DNA from 3 places in the Lacrimispora xylanolytica genome. Region 2 is predicted to be linked to each of the others. Evidence: riboswitches for the same ligand, from Rfam matches in the RefSeq annotation. Region 2 holds a riboswitch; each other region holds the start of a gene.
What was found. A riboswitch is a leader RNA that binds a small molecule or an ion and turns the genes downstream of it on or off. The one in region 2 is predicted to bind thiamine pyrophosphate.
Positions count from the first base shown of each region.

Region 1: linked by a shared signal. The riboswitch ahead of OW255_RS05540 (thiamine-binding protein) and the one ahead of thiC (phosphomethylpyrimidine synthase ThiC) in region 2 are both predicted to bind thiamine pyrophosphate.
Region 3: linked by a shared signal. The riboswitch ahead of thiT (energy-coupled thiamine transporter ThiT) and the one ahead of thiC (phosphomethylpyrimidine synthase ThiC) in region 2 are both predicted to bind thiamine pyrophosphate.

Region 1 is NZ_CP113524.1:1,146,640-1,156,751, reverse strand. It holds gene OW255_RS05560 (L,D-transpeptidase family protein) at 1-1,397, opposite strand, end outside; gene OW255_RS05555 (ABC transporter ATP-binding protein) at 1,486-2,238, opposite strand; gene OW255_RS05550 (ABC transporter substrate-binding protein) at 2,254-3,276, opposite strand; gene OW255_RS05545 (ABC transporter permease) at 3,299-4,060, opposite strand; gene OW255_RS05540 (thiamine-binding protein) at 4,029-4,325, opposite strand; TPP riboswitch at 4,411-4,522, opposite strand; gene OW255_RS05535 (transcriptional repressor) at 4,664-5,155, opposite strand; gene OW255_RS05530 (FeoB-associated Cys-rich membrane protein) at 5,204-5,341, opposite strand; gene feoB (ferrous iron transport protein B) at 5,405-7,588, opposite strand; gene OW255_RS05520 (FeoA family protein) at 7,661-7,879, opposite strand; gene OW255_RS05515 (FeoA family protein) at 7,896-8,108, opposite strand; gene OW255_RS05510 (metal-dependent transcriptional regulator) at 8,295-8,654, shown strand; gene OW255_RS05505 (M13 family metallopeptidase) at 8,691-10,112, opposite strand, start outside.
Region 2 is NZ_CP113524.1:800,948-811,059, reverse strand. It holds gene trpD (anthranilate phosphoribosyltransferase) at 1-90, shown strand, start outside; gene trpC (indole-3-glycerol phosphate synthase TrpC) at 87-887, shown strand; gene OW255_RS03900 (phosphoribosylanthranilate isomerase) at 884-1,510, shown strand; gene trpB (tryptophan synthase subunit beta) at 1,513-2,697, shown strand; gene trpA (tryptophan synthase subunit alpha) at 2,690-3,460, shown strand; TPP riboswitch at 3,504-3,612, shown strand; gene thiC (phosphomethylpyrimidine synthase ThiC) at 3,703-5,010, shown strand; gene thiW (energy coupling factor transporter S component ThiW) at 5,048-5,602, shown strand; gene thiM (hydroxyethylthiazole kinase) at 5,622-6,500, shown strand; gene thiE (thiamine phosphate synthase) at 6,487-7,128, shown strand; gene thiD (bifunctional hydroxymethylpyrimidine kinase/phosphomethylpyrimidine kinase) at 7,125-7,925, shown strand; gene OW255_RS03860 (pyridoxamine 5'-phosphate oxidase family protein) at 8,026-8,442, opposite strand; gene OW255_RS03855 (winged helix-turn-helix transcriptional regulator) at 8,540-8,878, opposite strand; gene OW255_RS03850 (glycoside hydrolase family 2 TIM barrel-domain containing protein) at 8,993-10,112, opposite strand, start outside.
Region 3 is NZ_CP113524.1:3,492,799-3,502,910, reverse strand. It holds gene OW255_RS16390 (amino acid ABC transporter ATP-binding protein) at 1-256, shown strand, start outside; gene kamA (lysine 2,3-aminomutase) at 311-1,588, shown strand; gene ablB (putative beta-lysine N-acetyltransferase) at 1,569-2,435, shown strand; gene thiT (energy-coupled thiamine transporter ThiT) at 2,602-3,273, opposite strand; TPP riboswitch at 3,301-3,399, opposite strand; gene OW255_RS16370 (DMT family transporter) at 3,540-3,965, shown strand; gene OW255_RS16365 (ComEA family DNA-binding protein) at 4,068-4,715, shown strand; gene OW255_RS16360 (response regulator transcription factor) at 4,737-5,435, shown strand; gene OW255_RS16355 (DUF6320 domain-containing protein) at 5,557-7,413, shown strand; gene OW255_RS16350 (alpha/beta hydrolase) at 7,438-8,466, shown strand; gene rlmH (23S rRNA (pseudouridine(1915)-N(3))-methyltransferase RlmH) at 8,476-8,955, shown strand; gene OW255_RS16340 (nucleotidyltransferase family protein) at 9,065-9,490, shown strand; gene OW255_RS16335 (DUF6718 family protein) at 9,462-9,686, shown strand; gene OW255_RS16330 (methyl-accepting chemotaxis protein) at 10,026-10,112, shown strand, end outside.

The DNA of each region.
Region 1 (10,112 bases), 350 kb from region 2:
ATAACCGGTATTCCGGAATAAACAAGACTGTAAAGGTCTTTCGCCTTTTTGGGAGGCAGATTGACACAGCCATGACTTCCGCTGTTTTTATAAATAGCTCCGCCGAACTTACTTCTCCAGTTGGCATCGTGAAAACCGATTCCACCGTTAAATGGCATCCAGTAATCTACATGACTCTCATATTCATAGGTCCCGTCCGCCTTTTTATCTCCACGAAGAATCCGGTCCGTCTGCTTATAAGATAAGGTATAGATTCCTTCGGGTGTGGTATAATTCTTTGATACATTTCCAGTGACACAGGGAGCGTCCCAGACTAGGGCTCCATCCTTGTACATGTAAACATGCTGGGCAGACATATCCGCTTCTACATAGGTTCCACCCCAGTCATTGTTCCGGTCTGCGGCAGCTTTTAAGTACTTGGGTTCCTTCGTAATACTTTGTCCGCCGCGAATGGCAGCGATCAGCTCCCCAACCTCAGCCGGCTGGTTGATCTGCCAGCCATAAGCACCGGATAAGCTTAAATCCCTTCCGCTTGTGGTACGGAAATTTCTTCCCCTGCCGGCAGTGTCGTACTTGTCTCCCAGGGTCTTTACGTAGGCGGCAGCCTTTTCCTGATTCACCTGAATGGAGCCATCTGCCCCAGCGGTAATCCAGGAGCTCAGCTCCTCTCCTAAAAGAACCTCGGTTCTGTTTCCAAAAGTATATGTAATCTGCATCTCCCTGACCTTATTAAGTGCCTCGCACTGTGCCTTTAAGCCAGGGTCATCCTTTGTAACGGTAACCGCGTCATAGCAGCCGGAATCTTCTAAGCTGATTTCCCGAAGTTCCTGGTTCAGCCCGCCTTTTACTACTTCCTCCAGCTTTCCCATGTTCACGCTGTTTCCCTGCACCTCCGGGAGAATGGTGAATGGCTCCCCCTGTTGAAAGGCGGATATCCTTGCATTTACCGTAGTTACGACTCCCTGTCCGCTTACAAAAGAAAGGCCATTCAGCTTTTCCTTTAGTTTTCCTTCATCAAAGGCCACCGTGCTTTTTAAGCTGCGGCTGTTGTCCTCGGCAGGTCCTGCTACGCGGCCTGAGGCGTTCTGCTCATCCAGGATGCTCTTTAATCCATCGGTAATCACCACCTGATATCCGATGTCAGAGCCCTTGATGACCTCCGCCTTTCCGTCTTTTGTCTTAATCGTTAAGTTATATTCTCTTCCATAAAAGCCTTCTATCTGTACTTTTGCTTCCTCCACTGTCATACCGCCCACAAAGACTCCGTTGATCTTTGTTCCAGGCACAAACTTTAAGGAGGCATCTGCCAGTGCATTCCCCTGTCCTGCCAGAATAAATACCCCTGTCAGAACCAGGACTTTAGCCATTGTAAGTACATGATTTCTTTTCCTGTCCATTTCCTCAAATCCTTTGCTGTATTTTATGGAAATCATTTCCATACCTGTCTAGGGTAACACGATTTTAAGGGAATAACAAGCGTCAAATTTACCTAATTTTTCCATCTAGTAAATGCTTTGTGATCTCTCTTTTGTATTCCAGGAATTCTTCAGACAAGTGAAACTCTACGCTTCTGGGCTTTGGCTCTTTGATCAGAATCTCTCTGGTTATCTTTCCGGGAGACCCGGTCAAAAGGCAGATACGATCCGATAAAAGAATGGCTTCGTCAATATCGTGGGTGATAAAAAGAGTGGATAGCTTAATCTCCTCCATCACCTTTAAGTACCATTCATGCATGGCGTGCTTGGTAAGCATATCAAGGGCTGAGAATGGTTCATCCAAAAGGGCAATGGGCCTTTTAAATAAATATGTCCTTAAAAGAGCTGCTCTTTGCCGCATACCGCCGGAGAGCTGGGAGGGATATTTTTTTTCGGTTCCTTCTAAGCCAAACAGCTCAAAGTATCCGGCTGCTTTTTCTCTGGCCTCCTTTTTTCTCATTCCGGAAAGCAATAGGGGAAGAGCCACGTTATCAACCACCGTTCGATATGGAAGGAGCAGGTCCTTTTGAAGCATGTAGCTGACGTTACCTGGTTTCCCTGTAACCTCTCTTTCATCAATAAAAACGTGGCCCTCCTCCGGCAGGCTGAGTCCTGCGAGAATCTGAAACAGGGTGGTTTTTCCTCCTCCGCTTGCTCCAAGAAGGGAAACCAGCTCCCCTTCCTTAAGTTCCAGAGATACACCTTCTAAAATCGTTCTTCCTTCAAAAGACTTTTTTATGCCTTCCGCCTTTAAATGTACCATATAAGCCTCCTGATTTTACTGTGGCAGGTAGTCGTTGGAAAAGCCAGTGTTTTCCGGTATTGCAGGATTAGAAAGTCCATTGTCGTTAAGCCAGTTGTAAAATCCGTTCCAACGCTTGGGGTCCATATATCCCCATACATCCACTCCAGCCTGATATTTATCAGCAAGGTATTTCTGGCTTGCCAGGACAAGGCCTTTATCAAGCTCTGGAGCTGCCTTACATAATATTTCTGCTGCTTCCTCCGGGTTCTTTGCTGCGTCTTCATACCCTTTGCTAACGGCACCAAGAAACGCTCTTGCCGTTTCCGGATCATTCTTTAAGAAATCATTACCGGCTATCATAACAGGTGTATAATAATCAAACACCGGATTTAAATCTGCAAATTGAAAATAATCGGTATCCAGTTTTTCTTCTTCCATCTTAACGCCTGCCCAGCCATAGAAAATCCAGATGGCATCCACTGACTTTGTTTTTAAAGCAGAAACTTCATCGGTCACTGTACTTGGAATCATCTCTATTTTGGAGAAATCTCCGCCATCCGCTTCCACCACATCTTTTATCATGGCTTTTTCCACTGGATTATCCCAGGTAGCATATTTTTTCCCTTCCAGTCCTTTGGGAGTATCCATGCCTTCCCCTTTTCTGGAGATAATTCCAGAAGTATTATGCTGAATCACAGCTGCCACAGCTGTAATCGGTAAGGCATTATCCCCAACCAGTGCCGGGGCCATGGTATCCTGAAATGCCATGCCAAATTCCGCTTTTCCTGAGGCGACTAAAACGGCTGCCCCATCTTCCGGTGGCTGTACAATATCAACAGAAAGTCCGGCATCTTTAAAATATCCTTTTTCCTGTGCAATATAAAGGCCTGTATGATTGGTGTTAGGCGTCCAATCAAGAACAAATGTTACTTTCTTTAAATTCTCTGCTTCTGTATTACCTGTCTGCGTTTCCTGCTTCTTACAGGCACTTAAGGATGCAGTAAGTGCCGCTGCAAGTAAAACTGCTTTCCCTGCTTTTCTTATGATTTTTTTCATTGTTTCCTCCAAATTAATTCTGTTAGATTTCTTCCCATGGCATACATTTTTTCGAGAGGTAGTCAACCCCCTTCATGAGAAGAAGGCTGATGACTGATATGAGAATAATCACTGCGAACATTTTATCAAAGGCAAAGGCCTTTTTCACCCGGGTCATATAGACGCCAAGGCCGCCAAATCCCCCCAGCCATTCGGAGATGACCGCACCTACTACTGCATAGGATGCGGAAATCCTCAGGCTGGAAAAGAACTGCCCCATGGCTCCCGGAAGCTTGATATAACGAAAAATACTTACATTTCCTGCGCCCATGGACCGAAGCAAGGTGACTTCATCCGGATCAACGGATTGAAAGCCGGAAAGGAGTCCGATGGCAACAGGAAAAAATGTGGTCAGCACAATCAGTATGATCTTTGGTGTCATTTCATAACCAAACCACAATACTAAGAGAGGGGCTAAGGCCACCGTAGGAATGGTCTGGGTAAGTATAATCACCGGATAAATTGCCCGGTAAAGTCCATGAAAATGATCCATGATAACAGCGATAAAAAATCCCAGTACCACTCCAAGAAAAAGTCCTGCAAATGCCTCTTTAAGCGTTATCTTCCCATGCTCCATCAGTGCCGGAAACTCCGTGATCAGTGCACGTCCCACGCTGGCGGGAGACGGCAGAAGATAGGCTTCTATGATACCGGCGGAACATATCCCCTGCCACAGGAGCAAAAGCCCCAATACCGCGGAACAGGACCAAAGCTTATTGGTGATGCTTTGTGACTTTCTTATCAATGGTCAATACCTCACCTTCCGGCCGGTAGGTAACTTTAATATAAGCGGCCACAGAAGGAGCGCCTGCACGAATGGCGATATGCTGGCATTCCTTTACAATATCCATCAGTTCATCATAATCTCCTTCAATGGCAGTCTCAAACGGCCCAACATAATAAGTCAGTCCCGTGCTTTTAATATAATCAATAACTTCATCTACAATACGGATTAAATCCTCATCATTCTTAGCCTCTGGAAGTGTTTGAATTGCTACGCTTGCATTCATATGTGTTCTCTCCTTTTCCTGTTATGTGCGTTATGCCCAGTAGGGCTGGTATGAAAAAACCCGCCCGGATATCCGGGCGGGTTAACAGGCAGAGCCTGAAAGTTTCCTACGCTGGCATTATCCAGATCAGGTTACAGGGTTTAAAACAAGACGGTTTTATCTCAGCCGGACTTCATCCAGCACCCCTTTTTAATTTTCTTTGAAAGTATACATCGAACCAGCGGGAATGTCAAGCTGGCCGGGTCCCAATGGGTATTGAATGGCTGCTGTCACTTTCAATCTGGTTCCTATATTCCTATGTTTTACTCGTCTTTTAGTTAGCAAAGGCTAACCGTCAATTAGTAGCATCCGGCCTGTTCACATTCGCAGGGCTTTACGGAAATAGAAGAAATCTTCTGATCGTTTAAATATCCGCAGGCGGATAGTCCTGCCCGTACTACCAGATTCCAGTTCTTTGCAGATAAATGATATGTGGTTTCATCGTCAAGAATCACTGTGCAGGCATTTTCCATAGAGCAGGTTTCTGAATAAGCAATCTTATACATGTTCTTTCTGCTGATGGCACCGATCTCTTCCAGCACATTTACCATACGGTAAACCGTTGCAGCTCCAATGCTTTCATCCACTCTCGACGCTTTGTAATAAATCTCTTTACAGCTGGAGCACTCATGTTCCAGAATTATATCCAGCAGCGTGAGGCGCTGTTTAGTTATTCTGCATCCTTTTTGCTTTAGTCGCTCAATAATGAGGTCCTTCTGCATTTTAGATGTACGATAGCTTCTGGAGTCGGTTACTTTTCTTTTTTCACTGATTACATTACGATTTTCCATATTGGCACCTCCGTTTACTGGTATTAATTCGTTATTAATTGGTATCGATTAGCTGCAATGTCCTCCGCAGTCCTTACAGGACTGACCGCACTGAATGGATTTTCCGTTCTTCTTATCACGGACCATGCTTCTGACTGCCAATGAAACTGCGCCGATAACGGCTAAGAGTACAACCACTGTTCCCATAATGAGCCTCCTCATATGTTGAGCCTGCATCTTCATGCAGGCTCTTTCTACGTGTACCGCGACTTATTTGGCGCCTGCCACACTTTTAAAATTTGCTTTTGAAACTTTACTGTCTTTGCCTGGTCTTACCAGAAGGAAGATAAATCCTGCAATCAATGCAAATGCAACGATTGTAAATACTCCAAAGCTTCCTGTGGTAATGAGTGTACCAATCTGGTAAACGCAAAGAGCCACTACATAAGCGAGGAGCGTCTGGTAACCTACTGCATACCAGAACCATCTGGCGCTGTTCATCTCTCGTTTGATGGCACCCATAGCAGCAAAGCAGGGAGCGCAGAGAAGATTAAATACCAGGAAGGAATAAGCAGCGATAGAAGTCATGCTTCCTGCAAGAGTTCCCCAGATTTCGCTTCCGTCTTCTGCCACTTCTGCAAAACCGTAAAGAATACCAAAGGTTCCTACTACGTTCTCTTTTGCGATCAGGCCTGTGATCGCAGCGACAGCTGCTTTCCAGTTGCCCCAGCCAAGAGGAGCGAATAACCAGCTGATGGTACTTCCCACTGCTGCCAGGATGCTGTGATCAAGTTCAAGGGTATCAAGAAGTCTGAACTGTCCGTCCACCCAGCCAAAGTATGAGGTAAACCATACTACGATGGTTGCAAGAAGGATGATGGTACCAGCCTTCTTAATAAAGGACCAGCCACGTTCCCACATGCTTCTTAAAATATTTTCTACTGTAGGCATGTGATATGCCGGAAGCTCCATAACAAAGGGAGCCGGATCGCCGGAGAAAATCTTTGTCTTCTTTAAAATGATACCGGAACAGATAATTGCTGCAATTCCAACAAAGTAAGCACTTGGAGCTACCCAGGCAGCTCCTCCGAACAACGCACCTGAGATCAGAGCAATAATCGGAAGCTTGGCACTACATGGAATAAAAGTAGTTGTCATGATAGTCATCTTACGGTCACGATCATTTTCAATGGTACGGGAAGCCATGATACCAGGAACACCACAGCCACTGCCGATCAACATTGGAATGAAGGATTTTCCAGAAAGACCGAATTTACGGAAGATACGGTCCATAATGAACGCAACTCTTGCCATATATCCGCAGCTCTCAAGAAAAGCAAGGAATATAAAAAGTACTAACATCTGAGGTACGAAGCCAAGAACAGCGCCCACACCAGCGATAATACCATCTAAAATCAATCCCTGAAGCCAGTCTGCACAACCCACTGCAACCAGGATGTTTTCTGCTATGACTGGAATTCCTGGAACATCAAGGCCAAAGAAGGAAAAGCCTTCACCAAACAGGTTATCATTGGTCCAGTCCGTAGCCCAGCCGCCGACGGTAGTTACAGATGCATAGTATACGAGGAACATGATAGCCGCAAAAATAGGCAGAGCAAGAAACCGGTTGGTAACAATCCGGTCGATCTTATCAGATATTGTAAGCTTATCCCGTTTGCTTCTTGTGTAGCACTCATTGATAATGGAAGAGATGTACACATACCGCTCATTGGTAATAATGCTTTCCGTATCATCGTCCATCTCACGTTCAATTAAGGTGATTTCTTCTGATACATCCGGTACCCGCTTTAACTGGGTTTCGATCTTACTGTCTTTTTCTAAAAGCTTAATTGCAAAGAAACGTTTCTGCTCTTCTGGCACATCGTTTCCTAACTTTTCCTCGATGGAATCCAATACGCTTTCAAGCTCCGCCTGAAATTTGTGTACCGGAACTGTATTTTTCTTTCCATTGGCTAATGCAACTGCTTTTTCCGCGGCCTGAGAGATACCAGTTCCCTTTAAAGCGGAGATTTCTACAACTTCACAGCCCAGCTTCTGGCTTAATTTGCTGATATGTATCTTGTCTCCGTTTTTCTCAACGATATCCATCATGTTGATAGCCATAATGACTGGAATTCCAAGTTCCATCAGCTGGGTGGATAAGTAAAGGTTACGTTCGATGTTGGTTCCGTCCACGATATTAAGAATCGCATCCGGCCTCTCTCCGATTAAGTAGTTTCTGGCTACTACTTCTTCCAGAGTATAGGGAGAAAGGGAATAAATTCCAGGAAGATCCATGATGATAACATCCTTATGACCCTTTAACTTTCCTTCCTTTTTCTCAACCGTAACGCCGGGCCAGTTCCCCACAAACTGATTTGATCCCGTAAGCGCATTAAACAGCGTTGTCTTTCCGCAGTTTGGATTTCCTGCTAATGCAATCTTAATTGACATACTCTACCTCTTTCTGCCTGTCAGCATTAATATGTTTGGTATTAGTTTTACCTAACTCATCTGTAAAAAAAATTATTCCACAACAATCATTTCCGCATCAGCCTTGCGAAGGGATAATTCATATCCTCTTACGGTGACTTCAACCGGATCCCCAAGAGGTGCGACCTTCCTTACAAAAATGTCCACGCCTTTTGTGATGCCCATATCCATGATTCTTCGTTTCACAGGGCCCTCACCTGTCAGCTTGGTAACCTTGACTGTTTTTCCTACTGGGATTTCCTTTAATGTCATCTTCTTTTCTCCTTCTCTAGCCTACAATAATCTTATTGGCCATATCTCTTCCGATTGCCACTCTGGAATCTTTTACATTAACAATCATATTTCCTCCGATTTCAGAAACAACAGTCACAACTCCACCTGTAACAAATCCCAGGTTCTCTAAAAACCGTCTTGTTTCTTCTTTTCCTCCGACTTTACGGATTACATTTGGTTCTCCAGCTTTTACCATTGTCAAGGGCATCCTTCGTCATCTTCTTTCTTTTATATTTATTGATAATCAATTCCATTTCCTGTAGGTTAGTATATGCTAACCCAGGGAAGTTGTCAATATCTTTATTAATATTTTTTATCAATAAATTTTTATTTGATGTTATGTCATCGGTATGATATACTAAAATAACTATTTTAGATTGAGGTGACGCTAATGATGCATACCAATGAATCATCAGAAAACTACCTGGAAGTCATACTTGTATTAAGCAAGACACGACCTGTGGTAAGATCTGTGGATGTAGCGGAAGAGCTTGGTTTTAAAAAATCCAGTGTCAGCGTTGCTATGAAACATCTTCGTGAACGAAATCACATTACGGTTACAAAAGAAGGATTTATATATCTGACGGAAGAAGGCAGGGCGATTGCAGAGATGATCTATGAAAGACATGAACTTCTATCCAATTGGCTTGTTACCCTTGGAGTATCCAGAGAAATCGCTGACGAAGATGCCTGCCGAATCGAGCATGTCATCAGCAAGGAAAGCTTTGACGCACTGAAAAAACATATTAATTAAAAAAAGGACCTGTTACGGTCCTTTTTTCATGCTTCACTACCAGATCTTCACCCGTTTCTCCGGGGGGACGTACATACCATCTGTCTCCTTGATCTCGGGATAAGCGAAGTAAAAACCATCTGTGGCACTTAACACTGCGTTCACCCTCACCTTTGCCGGGGAATGGACATCTGTGTTAAGTCTCTTAATCATGGCCTCAGGCGTGTATTTAGAGGCCCAGATGGTGGCATACTGCCGAAACAGATGGCGCAGGGCTTCTTTGTCGTCTCCTGCAATGCTTGTAATGCTGGCCAGAGCCCCTAAGTCAGCGATGTTTTCATTTAAGGTCTGGGCACCGTTTACATGGCGGCCCTCATATCCCTCCTGGCTGTCATAATAAGCTTCCACCTGACTGGCCAGCTCTTTAAATTTGGCTCGGTCTTCCTCTGTCCACCATACATGATAATTTCCATTTTCATCGTATTGGGAGCCGGAAGAATCAAAGGCGTGGCTGACCTCATGGGCAATGACCATACCAATTCCTCCCAGATTGGAAGCGTATAACGCATTGGAATCATAAAAGGGAGGCTGTAATATGGCGGCCGGAAATACGATTTCATTTCCCGTGGGGTTATAATAGGCGTTGACCGTCTGAGGTGTCATGGCCCATTCCCCTTTATCCACCGGCTTTTTCACCTTCTCTTTTTCCACCTCATTCCTTGCTTTTAGCAGGGAGAGGACATTGCCTATAAGACTTCCTCCCAGTTCTGAAGACAAGACTTCTGCGTTTTTATAATTATCTGGCCATTGGTCGGGATAGCCTATTTTAAGGGTCATATGGTCCAGCTTTTTCACCGCTGCTTCTTTCGTCTTTTCCCCCATCCAGTCCAGAGCCATGATTTGCTTCTTATAGGTATCAATGATGGTTTCTGCCATGGCCTTAATGGCTTCTTTGTCTTTTTCTGAAAAGCATTTCTCCACATAGAGGCGGCCAAATTCAAAACCAAGCATATCCTGAGTCATCTCACTTGCCAGCTTCTCATCGGATTTTGTTTCCTTTATACCATTCTGGATTTTGTGCCAGTTCATATAGTTATCCCGAATCTCAGGAGTCAGATACCCGGCAAAATCATTGATGAGGCTAAATACCGCGTAATTTTTAAGAAGAGGCAGAAACTCTTCGTTTAAATATCCGCTGATTTTCTTTAACTGTTCTTGTTCTGTTACCACAAGGCCTGGCTGCTTTGAAAGTCCGGCTGCCTGCAGGAATATGTCTATGGTGCCGTCTGGGAACATCTCCTTTAACATCTCAGGTGTGTAAGGGTTATAGATGATTTCCGGGTCCCCTTGTTTGCTTAAAGGAAGGGCACTCTTAGCCAGATCCTTTTGAAATGCCAGGATATCTGCTCCCGCTTTTTTCGCATCCTCCTGGCTTAGGCCAGAGCTTTCCATGATCTTTTCTATATAGGCCTGGTAATT
Region 2 (10,112 bases):
ATCAAAAAGGCGGAGGACTTAATTGATTCTGGAAAGGCATTGGAGAAGCTAAATCAGTTTGTAAATGCCACTACGGAGGTTGAGTTATGATATTAGATACATTGGCTGCTGCCTCTAAAAAAAGAGCAGAGGCAGCAAAAGAAATTATTTCCCTTGAGGAAATGAAAAGACAGGCGGAGGCAGCGTGTCTGGCCTCTCAGGAAGAAACCAAAATTTTCCCACTGGAAAAAAAGCTGAAGGCTCCCGGTATCTCCTTTATCTGCGAGGTGAAACGCGCTTCCCCCTCTAAGGGTCTGATTGCACCTAATTTCCCCTACCTTGAGATTGCCAGGGAGTATGAAATGGCAGGGGCTGATGCCATCTCAGTTCTCACGGAACCGGATTATTTTATGGGGAGCAATGCGTACCTAAGCGACATACAAAAGACCGTATCTCTTCCCCTTTTAAGAAAAGATTTCACCGTTGACCCTTACCAAATTTATGAAGCAAAGGTGATTGGTGCCTCAGCCGTTCTTCTCATCTGCGCTCTCCTCTCCACGGATGAGTTAAAGGACTATATAAAAATCTGTGACAGCCTTGGCTTAAGTTCACTGGTGGAGGCCCATAATGAAGAAGAGGTTCATTCCGCATTATCAGCCGGTGCAAGAATCATTGGTGTGAACAACCGGAATTTAAAGACATTTCAGGTGGACTTTGAAACCTCTTTAAGGCTGAGAGCCATGGTGCCTGAGGAAGTACTTTTTGTAGCGGAAAGCGGAATCAGTACCCAGGCGCAGATTCGGACTCTGGCCGAGGCAGGTGTTCATGGAATCCTCTTAGGAGAAAGCCTGATGCGCGCGTTCAACAAGCAGGCCCTGCTCCACCATTTTAAGGAGGCTTGCAGGTGAATGACAGGAAAAGGCGGATTAAAATATGCGGGCTCACCAGGGCAGAGGATATAGAAGCTGTTAATCTCTGGAAACCAGATTATGCAGGCTTTGTATTTGCCCCTGGAAAAAGACAGCTCACGAAAGGGCAAGCAAGGCAGCTAAGAGAAGCCCTGCTGCCGGAAATCCCGTCAGTCGGTGTTTTTGTAAATAGTCCCACAGAGGATATCTTAGCTCTCATAAAGGACGGGACCATTAAAATGGTGCAGCTTCATGGAGATGAGGATTCGGACTACACCACTACTTTGAAAGAACAAATGGAGATTCCGGTGCCCATTATAAAAGCCATCAGAGTCCGGTCTGGTGACGATATGGCAAAAGCGGAAAGCTTTCCTTCGGACTATCTGCTCTTTGATACTTATTCAAAAGAGGTATACGGAGGAAGCGGAAAAAGCTTTGACTGGTCTTCCATTCCTGTCATAAAAAAGCCCTGGTTCCTGGCGGGTGGAATTGGGGCAGAGAACATTCTAAAAGCGGCAGCTACGGATGCTTTTTGTCTCGATTTAAGCAGCAGTCTTGAGACAGAGGGCAGAAAAGACCCGGAGAAAATAAAAGAAATCATACAAATATTAAGGAGTGAATGAAAATGTCAAAAGGAAGATTTGGACAGCACGGCGGACAATTTGTCCCGGAAACGCTGATGAACGCAGTGGAAGAACTTTTAGAAGCTTATGAAAAATATAGTCATGACGAAGCATTTCTTTCAGAGCTTCAAACGCTTCACGAGACCTACACAGGACGTCCCTCCCTGCTTTACTACGCAGAAAAAATGACAAAGGACTTAGGTGGAGCGAAAATCTATCTAAAACGAGAGGATTTAAACCACACCGGATCCCATAAGATCAATAACGCCCTGGGGCAGGTTCTTCTTGCTAAAAAAATGGGCAAGACCCGAGTCATTGCAGAAACCGGTGCCGGACAGCACGGTGTGGCGACTGCTACCGCTGCGGCTCTCATGGGAATGGAATGTGAGATATACATGGGAGAAGAGGACACAGAGCGCCAGGCCTTAAATGTATTCCGCATGGAGCTTTTAGGTGCCAAAGTCCACCCTGTAACCAGCGGAACAAAGACCTTAAAAGATGCCGTCAATGAAACTATGAGGGAATGGACCAACCGAGTGGAGGATACTCACTATGTCCTTGGTTCTGTTATGGGCCCTCACCCTTTCCCTACCATTGTCAGGGACTTTCAAAGCATCATTGGCAAGGAAGTCCGCTCTCAGATCTTAAAAGCAGAGGGGAAGCTGCCTGATCTTTTAATCGCCTGTGTGGGCGGCGGCAGCAATGCCATGGGACTTTTTTATGAATTCCTTAAAGAATCTTCTGTAAAGATGATTGGCTGTGAGGCGGCTGGACACGGCATTGATACCGATCAACATGCGGCTACCATATCAAAAGGGACTCTTGGTATCTTTCATGGCATGAAATCCTACTTCTGCCAGGATGAATACGGACAGATTGCTCCTGTATACTCCATTTCCGCAGGTCTTGATTATCCTGGTATCGGGCCGGAGCACGCAAATCTCCATGATTCCGGACGTGCACAATATGTTCCAGTTACTGACAATGAGGCGGTAGAGGCATTTGAATATTTATCCCGGGTGGAAGGAATTATCCCTGCCATCGAAAGCTCTCATGCCATTGCTCATGCCAGGAAAATTGCGCCTTCCATGGGAAAAGATGAAGTCATTGTCATTAATCTATCCGGGCGTGGCGATAAGGATGTCGCTGCCATAGCCCGTTATAAGGGGGTACAAATTTATGAGTAGAGTTACAGACGTATTTTCAAAAGGAAAAGCATTTATCCCATTTATCACAGCAGGGGATCCCCATCTCTCTGTCACAGAAGAACTGATCCCTGCCATGGCCAAGGCCGGAGCAGACTTAATTGAAATCGGGATACCATTTTCCGATCCGGTGGCAGAAGGCATTGTAATTCAGGAAGCGGATGCCCGTGCTCTTTTGGCCGGCACCACAACGGATAAGATTTTTGAGTCCGTAAAAAGAATCCGCATGAAGACCAGCGTTCCACTGGCTTTCATGACTTACTTAAACCCAATCTTCGTTTACGGCAGTGAACGGTTCATAAAAAATGCGGCTGAATGCGGCATTGATGCCCTTATTGTTCCTGATATGCCATTTGAGGAAAAAGAGGAATTAAAACCCTACTGCAATCAGTACGGCATCGATCTCATTTCCCTGATCGCACCTACCTCTAAGGAGAGAATAAAGACCATCGCGGCTGAGGCAGAAGCCTTTGTCTACTGCGTCTCCTCCATGGGCGTTACCGGAGTAAGAAAAGAAATCACCACGAATCTTGGAGATATGATTTCTCTGGTAAAGGAGACTAAGAACATTCCCTGCGCCATCGGATTTGGGATATCCACCACGGAGCAGGCAGCGGAAATGAGCCGGTATGCAGATGGGGTGATCGTTGGCAGTGCCATTGTTAAACTGGCTGCCAGATACGGTGCTGACTGCATCGAGCCAATCTGCTCCTATGTGAGAGAAATGAAAGCTGCCATATCATAATCCCCTTTTTCATCTTGACAATGATTTGCCCCGGTGTTACACTAATGCCACAAGAGGGAGCTCGTAAGCGGGCTGAGAGGAAGTAATCAAACTTCGACCTTTATAACCTGATTTGGGTAATGCCAACGTAGGGATTTATACGAGACGAATCTATTCTCTGAGCCTGTGCCTGTTGGTATGGGCTCTTTTTATTTGCACATGTTCTCGTCAGTCCCTCCGGCAAAATAAAAGGAGGATCACAAATGAATTACACCACACAGATGGATGCTGCCAGAAAAGGCATTCGGACAAAGGAATTAATGGCGGTCGCAGAAAAAGAGCAATGGGAGCCAGAAAAGCTTCTTCCCCTGGTGGCAGAAGGCAAGGTTGCCATACCGGCTAATAAGCATCACACCTGCTTAAACCCCAATGGAATCGGGTCCATGTTAAAGACAAAGATCAACGTAAACCTTGGCACCTCCAGGGATTTAAATGATTTGAACCTGGAGCTTAAAAAGGTTCAGGACGCCGTTTCCATGGGAGCAGAATCCATTATGGATTTAAGTTCTTTCGGGGACACCAGAAAATTCCGCAGAAAACTGACCGAGGAATGTCCCGCCATCATTGGCACCGTTCCCATCTACGACGCGGTTGTTTATTACCACAAGGCCCTTGGTGAGATTACTGCCAAGGAGTGGATTGATATTGTAGAAATGCATGCAAAGGACGGAGTGGATTTTATGACCATTCATGTCGGCATCAACAAGCAGACCGCCCGCAGGTTTAAGGATGCCCAGCGGCTGACCAACATCGTATCCAGAGGCGGCTCCATAATCTTTGCCTGGATGGAAATGACCGGGGAAGAAAATCCATTTTACGAGCATTATGATCGTATTTTAGAAATTTGTCAGGAGCATGATGTCACCTTAAGCCTTGGAGATGCCTGTCGTCCGGGCTGTATTGAAGACGCGTCTGATATTTCTCAGATTGAAGAGCTTGTTACACTTGGAGAGCTGACCCGGAGAGCCTGGGAGAAAGATGTACAGGTTATCATTGAAGGGCCGGGACATATGCCTCTGGATCAGATTGCTGCCAATATGAAGATTCAGGAGACGATCTGCAAGGGAGCCCCTTTTTATGTTCTTGGTCCTCTGGTCACTGATATTGCCCCTGGATATGACCACATTACTTCTGCCATCGGAGGAGCCATAGCCGCTGCCGCAGGAGCTGCCTTTTTATGCTATGTCACCCCAGCGGAGCATTTAAGGCTGCCTGACGGGGATGATGTGAAGGAAGGAATCATCTCTGCTAGGATCGCGGCCCATGCGGCTGATATTGCAAAGGGAATAAAGGGAGCAAAGGAATGGGACCGTCAGATGAGCGATGCCAGAAAGCGTCTTGACTGGGAAACCATGTTTAAGCTAGCCATTGATCCGGAAAAAGCAAGACGTTACCGGGAAACATCAAAACCCGAAAAAGAGGATACCTGCTCCATGTGCGGAAATTTCTGCGCCATGAAAAACATGAACCGAATTCTGGAAGGGGAAAAAATTACGATCTTTGATGAATGATGGTTTTTTCTAAACAATCGGAAATGGAGGAATTATCATGAATCAAAATACAAAAGCAGTGATACGAAAAGGCTCTTACATAAACCAAAGGTCCAGAATAAAAAAATTGGCACTAAGTGGTATGCTGGCTGCTGTTACCGTGGCGCTCTCCGGCTTTTCTATCCCCATCGGTGCCTCCAGATGCTTTCCCATTCAACATCTGGTCAATGTTATGGCCGGAATATTCCTTGGCCCATTTTATGGGGTTTTGACCGCGTTTTGCACTTCCCTGATTCGCAATTTAATTGGTACCGGAAGCCTGCTGGCATTCCCAGGCAGTATGATAGGTGCTTTTCTTTCCGCTCTCCTGTTTCAAAAAACAGGCAAGCTTCTCTTTTCCTGTCTTGGCGAAATTGGAGGAACGGGCATCATTGGCGCACTGGTTTCCTATCCCCTGGCTGTCTTTTTTATGGGTAAGGATATAGCTGTCTTCTTTTTTGTCGTTCCATTTTTATTGAGCACGGTGTGCGGGACGCTGATGGCAGCTGCCTTATTCGAAATTTTCCGCCGTCTTGGCCTGGTTTCTCATCTTAACCGGCTGATCAAGGAATAGAAAGGAAGAGGATATTAAAATGAAAATGAATCTGGAAGACTATACTGCTCTGCCTCAGACAGTACGGGAAAAACACCCTTTGATCCATTGCATTACAAACTATGTCACAGCCAAGGACGTAGCCAATGTTGTTCTAGCCTGCGGCGGCTCTCCCATTATGGCAGATCACCCGGCAGAGGTTAAGGAAATGACCAGGCTCTCTGACTGCCTTCTTTTAAATATCGGAACTCCTAGAGAATCTACTCTGGACGTCATGATAGCGGCTGGTATGGAAGCAAATCGTTTGGGTATTCCCGTGATTCTTGACCCGGTTGGCATTGGAAGCACTCCCTTTCGAACAGAACTGATTCAGGAGCTGGTAAAGAAGGTGGTACCAACCGTAGTCCGTGGGAATGCTTCTGAAATCAAGACCCTTTTATCCAGTGTAACAAGGCAGCTTATAAATGAATCTTCAAATAATACTTCTCACCTCCCCAGGGGGGTGGACGCCTCAGGGGAAGATCAGATCACAGAAGATAATGTATCTTCCTTTATAGAAGCAGCCAATCTCTTAAGCCATATTACATCAGCTGTAGTCGTCATGACAGGAGCCACGGATATTATCGCATATCACGATCAGATCCGGCTGGTGAAAAATGGCTGCCCGGAGATGTCCCAAATCACAGGGAGTGGCTGTATGCTGGATGGTTTTCTTGCTGCTTATGCCGCTTCTTCCGCTAAAGTTTTTGAGGCAATGACTATCGCCACAGCAATCTACGGCTTATGCGGAGAAAACGCTGACAAAAAAACAAAGGAGTGTGGAGGAGGTAGCGGAAGCTTTCACCGTTATTTTATGGATGAAATCAATCTATCCTCCCATTCTCTAAAAAAAGGAGGACTTAGAATTGAACTTCCATAAAGATATGCTACTTCTATATGCCGTCACCGATCAGGCCTATCGGGGGGAGAAAACTTTACTGGAGCAAGTTGAGGAGGCTTTAAGTTCTGGTATCACTCTGCTCCAGCTTCGGGAAAAGGATATGGACAAAGAGGAGTTTTTAAAGGAAGCAAAAGCAGTTCGAGCCCTGACCCGTCACTATGGCATTCCCTTACTTATAAACGACGATATGGATATTGCTCTTGCTTGCGAAGCCGACGGAGTACATGTAGGGCAGGACGATATGTCTGCCAGTGAAGTCCGAAAAAGGATCGGTCCCAATAAAATTCTGGGAGTGACTGCAAAAACACCAGAGCAGGCCAGAAAGGCCTATGAAGACGGGGCGGACTATATCGGGGCAGGGGCCGTATTTCCAAGTCCCACAAAAGCAGATGCCCTTCCTATGACTAGGGAACAGCTTTCTGCCATCTGCTCCGCCACCCCACTTCCGGTTACTGCCATAGGTGGTATCACCCTTAAAAACGTAACCAAATTACAGGGAACTGGGATTGCCGGAATCTCTGTGGTCTCTGGCATCTTTGGGCAAGCAAATATTTCTGATACAGTCCGTTCTTTAAAGGAAGAAGCCCGGAAGGTGGTGGCATTATGAGTTTTACCCTTCCCTCAGTTTTAACCATCGCCGGCTCTGATCCCAGCGGAGGCGCTGGAATCCAGGCTGACTTAAAAACCATTGCTGCCCTGGGTCTTTACGGCTCCAGTGTTATCACTGCACTGACCGCACAGAATACAACCAGAGTCTATCAGGTAGAAGACGTGAGTATACTCATGCTCACCGATCAGTTGGAAGCAGTTCTGTCTGACATAACTCCTCAGGCAATTAAAATCGGTATGGCTGGCTCCTCTGCTTCTATTAAAGTGATAACGGAAAAGCTATCGAAGTTTCCTATGATTCCTGTTGTCTTAGATCCAGTTATGGTATCGACCAGCGGAGGAACTTTGTTTGAACAGAATGGCCTTAAGGATTTAACAGATAAACTCTTTCCCCTTGCTGCTTTGGTTACCCCCAATATTCCGGAAGCGCAGGTACTCTTATCCACAAAAAAGCCTCTCCTATCCAAAAACGACATGGAAGAGGCTGCAATGGAATTATGTAAAAAATACAAAACTGCCTTTCTATTAAAAGGGGGTCACAGCAGTATGGAGGCCAATGATGTGCTGTGCCAGAATGGAATCATTACCTGGTTTCATGGAAAACGGATAGAGACTTCAAACACCCATGGAACCGGGTGCACCTTATCTTCTGCCATTGCCTGCGGTCTTGCTATGAAAAAAGGTCTGGAAGAAAGTATATTACTTGCCAAGGAATATTTAACCGGGGCTTTAATGGCTGGGCTGGAGCTTGGTAATGGCAACGGCCCTATCTGGCATGGGTTTAAGGATACTTAAGGCAGCCTTAACGGATATCCCTTACACCATCATGAAACAAAATGAAAAACAGCAAGAAATCTGGTTTATTTAGATTCCTTGCTGTTTTTATCTACCGCCATTACACTTCAAAAGACTCTGAATGAAAGTTGCTATAATATCTGCCATCTTTTGCAGTAAATTTAAGGACACAATAATCCGGGTCTGTCACGCCCTGAGGATAATACATGGTATCCCCATCTTTCCAGATCATCTTCTTGCTTTCCTCATCCTCTAATACCTCTACAGTACCTCTTAACATCACTCCACGGTAAAATCTGGTATCACAGAAGTAGATGCAGGCATTTGGACATTCTCTGTATTGGGATACCCGCATAGACGAGGTATTGGTAGTAAAATAAAATGTTTTGATTCCTTCCATCTTTCTGGGTGGAAGCATTGCCTTTGTGTTAGGAAATCCTTGTTCATCTATAGAACTGATAAATGAAACATTGCGCTTTTCAATGAAGTTTCCAATGGTTTTTTCAACATCTCTCATATTCCTGTCCTCCTTATATCATCAATGATAAAACTGGAATAGAAATTTGTAAATTACCCACTTTTTTGTGGGTATCGAAAGCTCTGTAAACCTCTTCCTATGGAATATTTCCCATGTCTTCTTCCGTTAAAAGATCGGACCCAATTGCCTGCATAATTGTAATCGCCTCAAGCAGCTTCCTTCCCCGGTCGGTGAGAGAATACTGAACTTTTAATGGATAACCTTCAAAAGTCTCTTTTGTAATTAATCCAAAAGGAAGCAGTTCACTGATCTGTTCTAAAAGCATTTTCTGAGTAATTCCATTTATCTCTCGCTGAAGACGGGCTAAGGATAACGGCTCTTTCCCAAGCGTCCATAAAATAATCGGCTTCCATTTTCCCCTTATAATATCATGGGTCAATTCCAATGGACATGTATATTCCTTACGTATTTTCATCGCATCACCTTTTCATGACTTTAGAAGTTTACGAACATCCTATCATACTCAAATATAAAAATATAGCAATGGTTCTGACTTATCAGCACTCATTGCTATATTTTATATTTCAACTTATTTTATGGTTTCATTCTTTTCTGGAACCAGCCTTATTTCAAATGTAAATTCTTCTTCTTCAAATATATACTCTTTTCTTAAATCTGGTCCACAGCTTTCAGAGCCAATGCCGTTTTGACGATAATCCAGACAAAGGACTGTACTGCCTGACGGAACCAGCTCAAAGTTATGAGCTTTATTCGTCAGCTCCTCCTGAGTATAGATGGAGGTATTAAAAGAAAATGGCTGTAAGGATACAGCTGACAAATGGTTCCTGCCACCTGATACTGTCACATAATCACAGTCTCCTCTGCTTCCATTCTCCTGTGGACGCAGATAATCTTCATGCATTTCCGTCACATGATTACGGAACAGCCCGTGATAGCTGGCTCTCTTTTTATCCGCATAATTTTCAAATGGACCCATTCCGTAATAGGTTACCTGATCCATTTCTTTTGGAAGGAAAAGGCGAAGGCCAAATCTTGGAAGCTCAGGGAACTCCCCGTCTTTTTTAACGTCCAGCTTCACATCAACGGCTCCTGTTTGCCAGATCGTCCACAGAGCATTGATATTCATCATTCTCTGCACTGGTGCCGCAGTGATTGACATTACGGTTTTAATTTCCACCCTGTCATTCTTGACCTCAACAGCAGTTTCATAAGCTCTTGATATGGCCTTATGATAATGTGCTTCCATCCAGGCTTTTTTTATGTCACTGTCATTATCCGTCGGTGCTCTCCAGATATTTATTTCCATGGGGCGGTCTAAAAGACTTCCATTTTCAAAAAACATATCTTTAAAGCAACCGGTAAATTTATGATAGGTATAGGAAAAATTCATACCCGATACCATCAGATAACGGTCATCTTCTTCTAATTTAAAATCATTTTTTAAATCTGCAGTTTCTGACGGATTTTCTAAGAGTCCTGCTGCCGTCCTATTTCTTCCATCTTTATTTTCCAGAAGAATTTCATCAAAGCCTAACATACTTCCTGATTTTAAGAATGCAGATTCATTTCTTAGCAGGTAATTTATCTTTAAATAACATTTGCCAGCTTCTGGTACAGCAACAGGCATCACTAGCTTACCTTCTTCATGAGGAAGGATATCTTCCACTGCTTCATCAGAAAGTACTCCT
Region 3 (10,112 bases), 1.8 Mb from region 2:
GATTATGTTATTTGACGAACCTACATCAGCCTTAGACCCGGAACTGGTTGGTGAAGTTTTAAAGGTTATGAAAAACCTTGCAGATGATGGTATGACCATGGTTGTAGTTACACATGAGATGGGGTTTGCAAAGGAAGTTGCTGACAGAATCGTTTACATGGATGAAGGCAAAATTGTCGAGGAAGGAACACCGGAGGAAATATTTGAACGTCCTTTAAATGAGAGAACGAAAGAGTTTATATCACAGATTTTATAGAATTGCCTGAATTAATATACTTAACTAATAGATTGGCTTTATCTGGAGGTGTTTATGAAAAGAAATTTTAAAAATATAGAATTATGGAAGGATGTAACGCAAGAACAGTGGAACAGTTGGCAATGGCAGATATCGAATAGAATTACCACGGTGGATGAACTGGAGAAAGTTATAAATCTTACGGATGATGAAAAGTATGGAATAATAACCAGCCTTAAGAAATTAAAAATGGCTATCACTCCTTATTACGCAACGCTAATTAATCCGGATGACTATAATTGCCCAATTAGAAGGCAAGCGATTCCAACAGTTCATGAATCAGAGATATCAGATTGTGAAAGCTGCGACCCCTTACATGAAACCCTTGACTCTCCAGTTTGTGGACTTACACACAGATATCCGGATCGGGTGCTTTTTCTTATTACCGAACAATGTTCTATGTATTGCAGACATTGTACAAGGAGACGCTTTGCAGGACAGGAAGATAATTCCTTGTCAAGAAGATCTATTTTAAAAGCCATTCAATATATAAAAGTCCATACTGAAGTGAGAGATGTTTTATTATCTGGCGGTGATGCATTGTGCGTTTCAGATGAAAAACTTGAATTTATTTTGAAAGAATTAAGAGCAATACCCCATGTTGAAATCATTAGAATTGGAACTCGCGTTCCAGTTGTTATGCCGCAGCGAGTAACAGAAACTCTATGCAGCATGATTAAAAAATATCATCCTGTTTGGATTAATACCCATTTCAATCATCCATATGAAATAACACAAGAATCAAAACTTGCATGCAAAATGCTTGCTGATGCAGGAATCCCACTAGGTAACCAGTCTGTATTATTAAAGAATATAAATGACTGTCCATCTATTATGAAGTCACTTGTGCAGCAATTGGTAGTTAATCGGGTAAGACCTTATTACATATATCAATGTGATCTGTCTGAGGGCATTGAACATTTTCGTACACCAGTAGCGGCGGGAATTGAGATCATAGAGTTATTACGTGGCCATACTTCAGGATTTGCAGTGCCAACCTTTGTAATAGATGCACCAGGGGGCGGTGGTAAGATACCAGTTAATCCGCAATATGTGATATCTCAATCGCCGGAAAAAGTAATTCTAAGAAACTATGAAGGTGTTATATGTACGTATACGGAACCGGTGGATAAAACCCATACATGTAAGCAGTGTGGTATTTGTGATAAATACAAAAAAGATGAATATAAGGGGGTGGAGAAACTCTTAAAAAATGAGTGTACTTGCCTGATACCAGCGAGCAATGTACGAATAGACAGGAGAGCAAGATATCATGAAAAAATTTCAATGTGATGCTGAAAATGATTGTAAAATTACAATAGATACAATAAAAATATATCTGGACAACATGAATAAACGCGTGAAAATACTTGATTCCAGTAACATATCGGTTCAGGCCTTAGAAAAAATAATAGACGTTGCAACGGTAAATCAGGCGGGTAAAATAATAGTTAATACCGATATATCTAATTTGAAGATATTTACTGAGGCAGGATTTAATATCGAAGGAAAGATAGCTGGATTTTTCAAGGGAAAAGATGCATATTGTTTGTCCTATTTTATAGACAGCAAAAGAAAAATTGCTGCTAATTCTGTAGAGAAAGATATGTTGGTCAGGCAGTGCATAAAGAAACATGGAAAATATATTGCCGGTGGCAGTAACACTCTGCCATATAGCATTAGAACCGCGACACAAAGAGATATAAGAGAAATCGCTGCTTTGTTTTCAGCCGTGTTTTCGACATATCCTACCCCTGTATATGACGAGGATTATCTAAGTCAAACAATGAATAGAAACGTATTGTATAAGATTGCTGAATTAGAGGGAAAGATAATTGGGATCGCTTCAGCGGATATGGACATAGTGAATCTGAATGCTGAAATGACGGATTGCGCCACCTATGCAGAATACAGGGGAAAAGGGGTTCTGTCCAATATTATAAATGAGTTGGAATCAGAGCTTTTAAACAGGAACTTTATTACTTTATATAGTCTGTCCAGAGCTATAAATACTGGCATTAATATGGTGTTATGTAAACACGAATACATATATGCAGGCAGGTTAATAAATAATTGTAATATATGCGGTGCATTTGAAGATATGAATATCTGGACAAAAAATATTCATCCTATTAATTAAATATCAACAATGCATTGCAGCTATCAAACGTCGTTGAAAAATAATTAAGGATGAGGCAGAAAAGGAGCACAGTATTTCTTTGTCATAAAAAACCGTCCCCCAAACGTCAGATGTTATGTTCTGTTGTTTGGAGGACGGTTTAAAGGCCGCCTTCTTCTTATCAAGCTTATTCGCTTACTGCCAGCCGCTTTACCTGGGTGATTGCCTTAAATACAGGAGGCATATAAAGAATAATAACGGTTACAATTAACTCTGGGAGAATGTAAGTGGCGTTATATACCAGGGTATAAATCATGGAATTGGTACCTTCCGGTGCATAAGAAGCAAAAAATATGTAACCGGAGATTACATGAAAGAGATATCGTCCTATAACGCCTGTGATATATCCAGCCACCAGTCCATGCTTTTTATTGCGAAACAAGCCAGACAGTCCAAGGGCACCGAATGCCAGAGGATAATCAAGGAGCACCTGAATGGGAGCGAATATATATGGATTCATGATAAACTGCAAAATTCCATAAGCAACCCCAGTCATGATTCCTGTTCTTAATCCGAAGACATAGCCAATGAGGCAGATAAACAGCATGGAAAACAGGGTGATGGAGCCTCCAAATGGAAGTGAGGCAAACTTAATAAAGGAAGTCACAAGAGAAAGAGCCATGGCGCCTGCACAGTAAACCATACGCTGGGTCTTTACATGAGGCGTTGTATCCTGGGACTTTGAAAAGAACTGAAAACCAAAAAAGACTGCTGCTAACAACAGGATCACAGCTGTATATCCTGCCGTGGTCAGCATATATTCCGCATTCTCAGCGGAGTAATTCAGAAAAAAAGACATAAAAATACCTCCTTTTATATGCGCAGGAGGGGACTACTGATGCTTCCTTACGCCGGTATTAACCGGTTCAAGTAGTGAGGGTTAGGTAACGACCAATCTCAGCCTGAGGCTCCCCTAGCGTGTGAACATTTATTTGTTGCTGTGAGTATAACGCAATTGGTATCCCTTGTCAAGTTGTGTCAAATGATAATATTTGCATAAAAAAGCAAATAAGGCACAACCTAGTATATAGCAGAAAAAGAAAACAGGAACAAAGGAGGTTATTTATGACAGGCTTTATAATCGCCCTTATTTCAGGGGCACTTATGAGCATCCAGGGAGTCTTAAATACAGGAGTGACCAAGCAGACCAGCATGTGGGTGTCTACAGGCTGGGTGCAGCTCACTGCATTTTTGACCTGTCTGGTGTTATGGTATTTTTCAGGCCGGGAGAATGTTACAGACCTTCTTAATGTGCATCCAAAATACATGCTCGTGGGAGGTATCATCGGCGCGTTCATCACCTATACGGTCGTTCGAAGCATGAGTACCTTAGGACCTGCCAAAGCAGCCCTTGTTATTGTGGTATCCCAGATCATCGTGGCTTATGGCGTTGAGCTTTTCGGTCTCTTTGGTGTGGAAAAGGTAGGATTTGAGTGGAAAAAGCTGATCGGTGCCGTAGTGGCTATCATCGGAATCATGATATTTAATTAATTTGGAAATAGTGCTTGTATTTACGTATTTCTTTCGGTAGAATAATAACATAGGCTGAAGATGGTATCCTTTTTATCCAAATTTTGTAACAGGAGGGATATCATGAAATATAAGAAAGCGAAATTAATTTTACTCGTTTTATGTATTTTAATTTCAGGCATATGCTATACCGTAAGCAGGTTTTCCTATCAGCGGACAGATAGTACCAAATTATCACCGTCAACAAAAGAGATGGAAGAAACCTCAGGCACTGTTTCCCAGGAAAAGATATCAGAAGAATCTAAGGGCAGCAGTTTCTCAGATGCATTGGCTGAGGGGAGTCTGCCCTGCTATATACATATCTGCGGAGAGGTGGTTTTTCCTGGCGTGTACCAGCTTTCAGAGGAAAGCAGAGTATTTGAGGCCGTGGAAAAGGCTGGAGGCTTCACCCCCCAGGCAGCACCGGAGCATTTGAATATGGCAGAACGGATCAGAGACGGCATGAAGATTGTGGTCTTAAGCAGAGAAGAAGCAGTGACCGCTGGAAATCCGAATTCAGGAGAAACCGGAAAGAAAGATTCCAAGCTTAATATAAACACTGCCTCAAAGGAAGAACTGATGACTTTAAGAGGTGTCGGAGAAGCCAAAGCGGGTGACATCATAAAGTACCGGGACAGCCACGGTGGATTTAAACGGATCGAGGATATTATGAATATATCCGGGATCAAGGATGCAGCATTTCAAAAGATAAAAGACGATATAACGGTTTAAGATAGAAGACAGAGGTGTGAGATGGCAAGTGTTTTAGTAGTGGATGATGAAAAATTAATTGTGAAGGGCATGAGATTCAGCCTGGAGCAGGATGGCATGGACGTCGATTGTGCGTATGACGGAGAGGAAGCCATCAGTCTGGCAAAACAGAAGGAGTACGACGTGGTCTTACTTGATGTCATGCTTCCGAAGTTTGATGGTTATGAGGTCTGCCAGGCAATCAGAGAGTTTTCCGAGATGCCCATAATTATGCTGACAGCAAAGGGCAACGATATGGATAAGATTCTTGGACTGGAGTACGGGGCTGATGATTATATTACGAAACCTTTTAATATTCTGGAAGTAAAGGCAAGAATCAAGGCAATCATGCGCCGGAATGCCAAAAAGGGCAGACGGGATCGTCAGGATGAAGGACGTCTTGTTACCGCAGGAGATTTAAAGCTGGACCGTGACAGCAGACGTGTTTTTATTGGCGATAAGGAGATTAATCTGACCGCCAAGGAATTTGATCTGTTAGAGCTTTTGACCTGCAATCCTGGAAAGGTCTACAGCAGGGAACAGCTTCTTACGTTTGTTTGGGGGAATAAGGCCATGGACACCGGAGATGTCCGTACCGTTGACGTTCATGTGCGCCGTCTAAGAGAGAAGATAGAGCCTAGCCCAAGCGATCCGAAATATGTGCATACCAAATGGGGCGTTGGTTATTATTTCCGCGTCTAGGGTAGAATAATAAGACGGATTTCCTGCCGCATACCGGGGAAATCCGTCTTTTCCAAATCATGGGAAAAGATAACAATATTATATACCGTCCATATGGAACGAGAAGAGAGGCACAGACTGGATGAAGCGAAGTCCCCAGGGAGAGAGATGGAGAAGACTTGATAATACGGCAAAGATATTTCCCGTTATAGCAAGCAAAAGTTTAAGCAGTGTGTTTCGCATTTCAGCTACATTAAAAGAAGAGATAGATCCAGGAACCCTCCAGACAGCCTTAGAAGAGGTCCTTCCTGAGTTTGAGGGATTTTCTGTCAGGCTGGGAAGAGGATTTTTCTGGTATTATTTTGAACATAACAAGAGGATGCCTGTCATCGAAAGGGAGACCACCTATCCCTGTAAATACATTGATCCAAGGAGCAGCCACCAGTTTTTATTCCGGGTCAGTTATTATGACAGACGGATTAATCTGGAGGTTTTTCATGCAGTTACAGACGGACTGGGAGCCGTGAACTTTTTAAAGGCCTTAGTCTACCGGTATCTGGATTTAAAGAAGGGCTGGAAATCAGAGCATAACTTTTCCCAGAAGATATCCCCGGATATCTCCATGAATGTGGAGGACAGCTATGTCAGAAACTACAAAAAGACGGAAAAACGCAAATACAGCTCAAAAAGTGCTTATCATATAAAAGGAGAGCCCCTTCCTCTTGATGAAGAAAATATCCTTCATGGCTATATGGGATTAAAGGAGCTTAAAGAGGCCGGAAAGCGTTACAATGTCAGTATTACCAAGTTTCTTACGGCAGCTCTCATCTGGTCTATCTATGAAGAATTTCTGGAGAAAAAAGCGAGTCATGCTCCCATTGGAATCAGCATTCCCATTAATCTTAGAACCTTTTTCGATTCCAAGACCATGGCGAATTTTTTTGCAGTTACCCTGATTGAGTATCTATCAGACGGAAAAGACCATACCTTTCCGGAGATATTAAAAACGGTCAGCTCTCAGATGGATCATAACATTACAAAGGAAAGGATGGAGGAAGTTATCTCCTATAATGTTTCCAATGAGAAAAAATGGTATCTGCGGGTTGTTCCCCTCTTCGTGAAATGGGGAGCCATTAACTACGTGTTCCGGAAAAATGATAAAGCCTATACCATGACCCTGTCAAATATCGGGCCTATTGATGTGCTGGAAGAATACAGGGAAGACGTAGAACGGTTTCATATGCTGATTGGAGTCTCCAACCGGCAGCCGGTAAAATGCGCCGTCTGTTCCTATGGAGGTGAGGTAGTGGTCACTTTTACCTCTGTGTTCCAGGATACCAGACTCCAGGACCGCTTCTTTGACTTTTTACAGTCAGAAGGCGTACCGGTAAAAACGGAAAGCAACGGTGTTCCCGAAAAGCGGGATGATAAGGGAATGTATCCCCAGATTCGTTACGATCAGGAAAAGATGAAGCAGATTGCCAATGTTTTCTATGGTCTGATGATTTTTATGTCATTTATTCTGGGAATCATTAATTATGCCACTTATTCTGGTTCCATGTGGTCTGTCATTGCCATAGGCCTGATGGCTTATGCGGTGATTACGGTTCGATATTCCTTATTGCACCATTCCAATCTGGGTGCTAAGCTTCTGATGCAGACAGCGGCGGCAGAAGCGTTGTGGGTGGCCATCGATTATTCCAACGGCTACAGCGGCTGGTCTGTGAATTACGGAATTCCCAGTACCATTCTGTTTGCAGATTTATCCGTAGTTTTCCTGATTCTGGTAAACCGAATGAACTGGCAAAGCTATTTCATGTATCAGATTGCTATCACCGTATTCAGCTTTATCCCTTTGATCTTTTGGGCAGCGGGCCTGATTACCAGACCGCCCCTTACCATAGTCGCTGTCACATTGACGGTTATACTCCTTGCTGTCACCATTTTACTTGGTGACCGGAGCGTGAAAAATGAATTAAAGCGGCGGTTTCATATATAAGGGCAGAAAGGAGCTTTCATAGCTTTGAGAAGAAAAAATGTAAGCGTAAGAGGAAATCTGGTGAGAGAAATGATGCAAAACGTTATGGAAACATCCTTAAAAGAGCCCATACAGACCGGGGAATTAAGACGCAATCCCGTAGAACCTGCCTGGGTCTGTCCGGCTGGCTATGAATATGAAATCATAGAAAATGAGAATTCCAAAATGGAATATTTAAGGCCAGTAGGTGTCTTTACCGGCCGTGTCATCTTACAGCTTCACGGCGGCGGTTACATTGGTCCCATGAAGAACATTTACCGGAGATTTGCCGTCCGTTATTCCAAAATCAGCTATGGAGGGGATGTACTGACTCCGGACTACCGGGTAGCACCGGAAAATCCTTATCCTGCCGCTCTTAAGGATGCCCTGTTTGCTTACCAATGGCTGATAGAGGAGAAAAAGTACGACCCTGCCAACATCGTAATTGCAGGAGATTCAGCGGGCGGCGGCTTAGGTCTTGCCCTTGGTCTTTATTTAAAGGATCACAATATGCCTCTCCCCGGCGGCTACATCGCCATGTCTGCCTGGACGGATTTAACAAACAGCGGAGAAAGCTATAAGACCAACTATGAGATAGACCCTCTGTTTGGAAATTCCACCAGAAACATGCTTTACGATTCTTCCTATGTGGGAGAAAACGACCCAGCTGATCCTTACATTTCCCCTCTGTTTGGCGAATTCAGCCAGTTTCCTCCTGTTCTTTTACAGGCTGGAAGCTATGAGGTCCTTTTAAGTGATACCCTTTCCATCGCAGAAAAGCTGAAAGCAGCAGGAGTCAAGCACCGCCTTTCCGTATACGATGGCATGTTCCATGTATTCCAGATGGGCCTTGACCTGATTCCAGAAAGCCGGGAAGCCTGGGAAGAAGCCGAGGAGTTTTTAAGAATCATATATCATATCAGCGTAAAACCGGATGGAAAAGTAGTCCGAAAGGTACAAAACGGAGAGAAAAAAACAGTAAGAGACGTAACAAAGCTTCTCATCGCCATGATGAAAAAGGAGCTTGATGGATAGGAGAGTTACATGAAGATAACTTTGGTCACAGTCGGAAAGATCAAGGAAAAGTTTTACACCGACGCCATTTCAGAATATACGAAGAGACTGAGCCGCTACTGCAAGCTGGATATCATTCAGCTGCCGGATGAAAAAACACCGGATCATGCCGGCGAGGTGCTGGAACGCCAGATTAAGGAAAAAGAAGGGGAGCGGATCCTTGGTTCAATCAAAGACGGCGCTTATGTGATCGCCCTTGCCATTGAAGGAGAGATGCTGGATTCCGTCAAGCTATCTGAGAAAATTGACTCTCTTGGAATCGGAGGAACCAGCCAGATTGTATTTGTCATCGGCGGTTCCCTTGGGCTGTCAGATGCGGTACTAAAGCGGGCTGATTATAAGCTTAGCTTTTCAAGGATGACATTTCCTCATCAGCTGATGCGGGTAATACTACTGGAACAGGTTTACCGCAGCTACCGGATTATTTGTGGGGAGCCTTATCATAAGTAAGGGTTAATTCTAAAGGAATATTTAATTGGCTATAAAAAAGTGATTGATATTATTTTAAGAACATGCGGAAGAGACATTTTAAGTAACATATGAGCATAGGGGGACTATTTTGTTAAATGAATTGGAGAAAAACGGATTATCTATAAATATTCTAAATGAAATTTCTTACAAAAGTTCTTTCGGTAAAAATTTAAAAAATAGTCTTAGAAAATTCAGTAAAGAAGAATTATTTGATGAAGTCAGAACTATGATTCGTTATTATACCGAGATAGAGACATTGGACGAAGTGGACCTGGATTATAGAATTAAAAGCTTGGATTCTTGCTTACGAAAGTATGATAAATATTATCCTGAAATGCAGGTGGAAAAGGTATTTAATGATATATTAGGCTTTAGAATGCTAGTAGATGATTATAACACTCTTATAAACAGTAATACTCCAGAGGGGGTAAGAATGGTATGTGGTAGAATATTAAATGAACATGATTTTGAGGAGGTGTTAAAGCATGTGCTATCTAGTAGCAAAGAAATTTGAAGAAAATGGTTGTATTGCAGTGAAAACCAGGCACGGAAAAGCACTGGCTGACTTCGCTGAAAATCTTCAACAGCAAATCGGACATAATGGCATACAACTAGTGACAATCAGTCGCCCTAGCGCATATGGCGAATACGAACCTTATGAAATTATAGGAAGTAAAGAAGAATTTCAGGAACGAGTTCTTAAAATGTAAACTTATTAATTATAGAAAGCTATACAGAAATGTATTTAATTAATACTCTGTACACCTTTTGTATTTAAAACCGTTTTTACACTTAGGTATGTTTAAGTAAGCACAAAAAAATAATCAAAGATACTGGCGAGCAGAACTTTCTAAAAAAGAGAGTCCTGCTCATTTTTTATGAGTTAGCTTTCCCACTCCCGTAACAACTCAATTCCCCCTAGAATATCCTAAAGTAATATGAATACAGGCCTTTTCGCGTCCAAAATCAATGGAACGTCTGCATAGCCTGAACAAACTGGTCAAGCACAATGCAAATATCCCTTATCTGGGATTCAAAGGGGAAGGAATATGGGAAAGAAATTAAATCTGTCACGAAAGCTGTCTTTCATTCTGGGAATCATTCTACTGGCCGTTTTTGTACTTCTAATTACCATG